One region of the Seminibacterium arietis genome, then DNA from elsewhere that is predicted to be linked to it. Evidence: riboswitches for the same ligand, from Rfam matches in the RefSeq annotation. Region 1 holds a riboswitch; the other holds the start of a gene.
What was found. Region 1 has a riboswitch for molybdenum cofactor ahead of torA (trimethylamine-N-oxide reductase TorA). Riboswitches for the same ligand answer to the same signal wherever they lie in the genome.
Positions count from the first base shown of each region.

Region 2: another riboswitch for molybdenum cofactor. It lies ahead of moaA (GTP 3',8-cyclase MoaA); the one in region 1 lies ahead of torA (trimethylamine-N-oxide reductase TorA).

Region 1 covers NZ_JBHTJN010000008.1:4,887-7,360, reverse strand. The annotation lists gene torA (trimethylamine-N-oxide reductase TorA) at 1-1,413, opposite strand, end outside; molybdenum cofactor riboswitch at 1,510-1,643, opposite strand; gene ACFQ02_RS02660 (NapC/NirT family cytochrome c) at 1,676-2,474, opposite strand, start outside.
Region 2 covers NZ_JBHTJN010000008.1:114,813-117,286, forward strand. The annotation lists gene moaC (cyclic pyranopterin monophosphate synthase MoaC) at 1-289, opposite strand, end outside; gene moaA (GTP 3',8-cyclase MoaA) at 295-1,311, opposite strand; molybdenum cofactor riboswitch at 1,300-1,448, opposite strand; gene ACFQ02_RS03190 (gluconeogenesis factor YvcK family protein) at 1,647-2,474, shown strand, end outside.

The sequences.
Region 1 (2,474 bases):
ACCAGCCCAATAAATTAATTTAATATCAGGATAAGTCACTTTTGAACCGTTATAATCAATTGTTTTACCTGGATTAAGTAATACATCAGAAATACGAGCTAATGGGAAAGAGAATTTCGCTGTGTCATCAAGCCATGTTTTTTCACCTGCTTGTACTGATGGATTGGCAGTAATTGAACCAATAATTCCACCAACAGTAGAAGGTGCACCACCATTCGCATAATGATAACTGAAACCAAATCCACCGCCAGGTAATCCAATTTGACCTAACATTGCAGCTAAAGTTACTAATGTCCAGTGTGTTTGTTCACCGTGACGTTGACGTTGCATACCCCAGCCACCCATTAACATAGTGCGTTTTGAAGAAAAATCTGCAGCTAATTTTTTAATTGTATCTGCTGGTAATCCACAAATTTTGCTTGCCCAGTCAGCATCTTTAGCTTGCCCGTCAGTTTTTCCTAATAAATATTCTTCAAATTTATCATAGCCAGCGGTATATTTTTTCAAGAATTCTTTATCATGTTTATTTGTAGTCACTAAAGTGTGTGCGATACCTAGCATTAAAGGAACGTCTGTACCAGTGTTAACTGGTAACCATTCTGCATTTAAGAATTCACAGCTTTCGCTACGTACAGGATCAATACAAATAATGCGTTTACCACTTTCTTTCAGTTTTTTGAAATATTCAATACCTTGTTGGTCAGTTGATGTCCATGAAATTCGTAAAGTGGTCATTGGATTAGCTGCCCATAATACGACAATATCTGAACTTTCTAGAATTGTTTCCCAGCTAGTTTGTTGTTCATAAACTTCAATTGTTCCCAATACATGAGGCATAATAACTTGAGCGGCACCTGTTGAATAGTCACCTTTTACTCCAACAAATCCACCTGTCACATTCATATAGCGTTGTAGCAAAGTGCGGCTAGCATGTAAAGCACCTGAACTGTACCATCCATAAGATCCCGCGAAAATGCCCCCTGCACCGTAAGCTTCACGTACACGCTTCATCTCATTTGCAACGAGGTCAAAGGCCTTATCCCAAGAAACACGGACCCATTCATCACGCCCACGTAAACTAGTGTCTTTATTACCTTCTAAAAAGCCTTTACGAACCATCGGATATTTTACCCTTGTGTCGCTATAGAGTTGATCAGCTACTACGCTTTGCAATTCATTTTCTACTGAAATAGGCATCGCAGAGCCTGATTTAACTACTTTACCATCTTCTACGACTACACCTAACACACCCCAGTGTGCAGCAGTAACAACTGTACTTTGTTCAGCTGCTATAGCTTTTGTTGAAGCCAATGTACCAACAACTCCACCACTGAGTGATACTCCTGCCATTCCTAGTGATGAATTTTTCAAAAAGCTACGACGGCTTGTATTAATTTTACTTTGTTTTTTCATTTTAAACCTCGTTATTTACTAGGTTCACAATGAATTGGTGAAAGAAAAGACATCGAAACGGTTATAAAACACACCGCACTTTCGCCAATAGATTGTGAAAGTTTTGTTTCGACACCTTTCTGAGGAGGAGTGGCATAGCCATTTCTAGCTATACCATGTGCAACATTAGATTGCAGGCTTGCGACCATATTTTTCAACTTAGGTCAACAAGCTCGGAGTCGTTTTCTCTTTTTCAAGAGTTTCGGCTCCCTTTAAGTTTAACTTAATGGGATTTTCCGCCAAAATCTTTTGCATTGCGTTGTAAATAGATAGTGACTGCTCGCACATCATCTGCTGTCATTGAAGTACGATCTTTCATCGAGTTTACTACGCCAATCCATTGATTCGCAGTGTAATGTCCCGCACTGATCGGAGCATGACAACCGCTACAATGGGTTTGATTTAAATTATTACCAAATTGATTTAACGCTTGTAAATTAGAAGTGAGTGAATTTTTCGCTACTTTTACTTCAAACGTTACTTCTTTCCAATCAGAATCTGTCACTTTATCATGTACAGTTTGCAATACTTTTGCATTTTTTGCAATTCCATCACCTAAAGCTAACATAATACGTTGCCCTAATTGTGCATAAACGACTGTTTCTGCACCTGCTTGTTGCCAACCGTGAATTGTAGCCGTGATTTCATCGCCTTCTTGTTTCCAATTGTTTAATTCTGCAAATGGCATTAACCGCACTTCACCACCTTGTATTAACTGTGCAGGATTCATCATTAAGCTATATAATGTTTTATCAGTATCATTAAATTCACCTGCATGTTTAGTTAACTCACCATATGCTGCTTTATCATCAACTTCCATTTCGGGCATAAAATGTGCTACACCTTTATGACAATCAATACAAGTTTGATTTGTTTCTATACCTGTCTTATGCATTTTTTGTGCGGCTGGCACCTGTGAAGCTATTTCCATTGCTTCAAAACTATGACAATTACGGCAAGTAGCTGAATTATTCTGTTTTAAATCTTCCCATACCGATTTCGCCATTTCTAAACGATGTTTC
Region 2 (2,474 bases), 110 kb from region 1:
CTTGATTCGTTTCTAAAAGTGCGGTCAATTTCACTTCTACTTTTGAAAGTAATAAGGGGTGACAGAGCGGAATTAATTCCCAAGTCCGTTTTGCAGCTTGAATACCTGCTATGCGAGCTGTGGCGAACACATCACCTTTATGATGTTTACCCTCTACAATCATGGATAAAGTATCTTGTGACATTGTCACTAATGCTTCTGCTCTCGCCTCTCGGACAGTATCTAGTTTAGTGGAGATATCCACCATATTTGCTTCACCGTTAGTATTAATGTGTGTAAATTTTGTCATATTTATTAACCGCCAATTGCTGCTAAGTGATTGCGAATTCCACTATTACCATTATGTAAAAAATGATGTTCTTTTTTATTTTGTAAACTAGCAAAGATCCTTGCTTTCAATAAAGGAAGTTGTTGATCAGAGTACAATAAATCTCGTAAATCAATTCCTTCTTCACCAAATAAGCACAAATGTAATTTACCTGTAGCAGAAACACGCAAACGATTACAGTTAGCACAAAAGTGACGTTCGTAAGGCATAATCAGACCAATCTCACCAACATAGTCGCTATGTCTAAATATTTTTGCAGGCCCATCTAAAGGTAGCTTTGGCTGTAATTGCCATCCAGTATGAAGCAATTTTTGTTCTAAAACTTTACCTGACAAATGATACTTTTCAAAAAATTCTTTCATATCATTAGTTTGCATTAATTCAATAAATCGCATTTGAATTGGTTGATCTTTGATCCAAGCTAAAAATGAGTCAAAATCTTTATCATTTAAATTCTTCATGAGAACAGAATTCACTTTGACTTTTTTATAACCAACTGTAAACGCTCGTTCAATTCCTTGCATTACATCATTAAACCTGTTAGTCCCTGTAATAGCATGAAACATTTTGGGATCAAGGCTATCCACACTCACATTGATTGATGTGATACCTGCTTGTTGCCAATCTGATACTTGAGTCGCCATTCTGTAACCATTAGTTGTTAACGCAATTTGTTTAATCTGTTCTTGCTGTGCTACGGTTTCAACAATAGATAAAAAATCTTTACGTAAAGTTGGTTCTCCACCCGTTATACGTATTTTTTTAGTGCCAAATTCAGCAAATCCATTAACTAAACGACGAATTTCATCAATATCGAGAAAGTGCGGTCGATTTGTAGTACATTTATATCCCTGAGGTAAACAATAATTACAACGAAAATTACAAGCTTCAGTAATGGAGAGCCGTAAATAATGATACTCACGCTGAAAAGAATCAATTAAGCGATCTTCACTTATATTTTTAACAAAGATTGGTTGTTGCATTATACACCTTTCTAAAATACGAGAGGATAAATCGTTTCCAATTTTATCCTTGAGCAGTATAAATACTACTGGCATTGCCACCTTGTTTTTATAAAAACTAAAAAGTTAGGTAAACAAGCTCGGAGTCATGCGTAATATTGCGTTAATTCTAATATAAAGCGTTTATCTACGCTATCATTTTTGATATAAATTTCCTTAAAAATCAATTATATAAAAAAATACATAACGATATTTTATAGCAATTTGAGAGAGTAAATTGATTTATTTGATTGGCTTTAAAATACAAGTGAGTATAATGAGGCTATTGAAATCACTACAAAATAAAAGAGGATGAAATGACTAACTCTCGCCCTTATACCAGTCATAAAAATCTTGATAAAATAAAAAAAATAGTCGCAATTGGTGGTGGACATGGTTTAGGACGTGTTATGTCGGCATTGAGTTTCATGGAAGAACGTTTAACTGCGATTGTAGCAACCACAGATAATGGTGGTTCTACAGGGCGAATTCGTAGAGAACAAGGCGGTATTGCGTGGGGAGATTTACGTAATTGTCTCAATCAAATCATTACTGAACCCAGCACAGCCTCTGCATTATTTGAATACCGTTTTTCTGGTAGCGGTGAGCTAGCAGGACATAACCTTGGTAATTTAATGCTCAAAGCTCTAGAGAATATGCACATTCGCCCCACAGATGCGGTAAATTTAATTCGTGATTTGCTTAGAGTGAAATCTTTTATTATTCCCATGTCAGAACATTCAGTGCATTTAGCTGCAACATTACCATCAGGTAATGGTATTGTTGGGGAAGTCGATATTGATAATCTAGCAGAATTACCTAAATCTGTATTTTTGGTTCCGTTAGTAAAGGCAACTCCCGAAGCTATAACCGCACTTCAACAAGCTGAAATCATTTTGTTTGGACCTGGTAGCTTTTTCACAAGTATTCTTCCTCCTATTCTATTGCCTGAAATTGCTGAAACTTTGAAACAAAGTGTAGCAAAAAAAATATTCATTGATAATCTTGGCGTAGAACATAGCCCTGCAGCAGAGCTTTCTTTATCGGCTCGAGTTGATTGGATCAATCGTACTGTAGGTAAAGATATTATTGATGGAGCAATTGTACAACATGATACTGTAGAAAAAATATTTACTGATAGAATA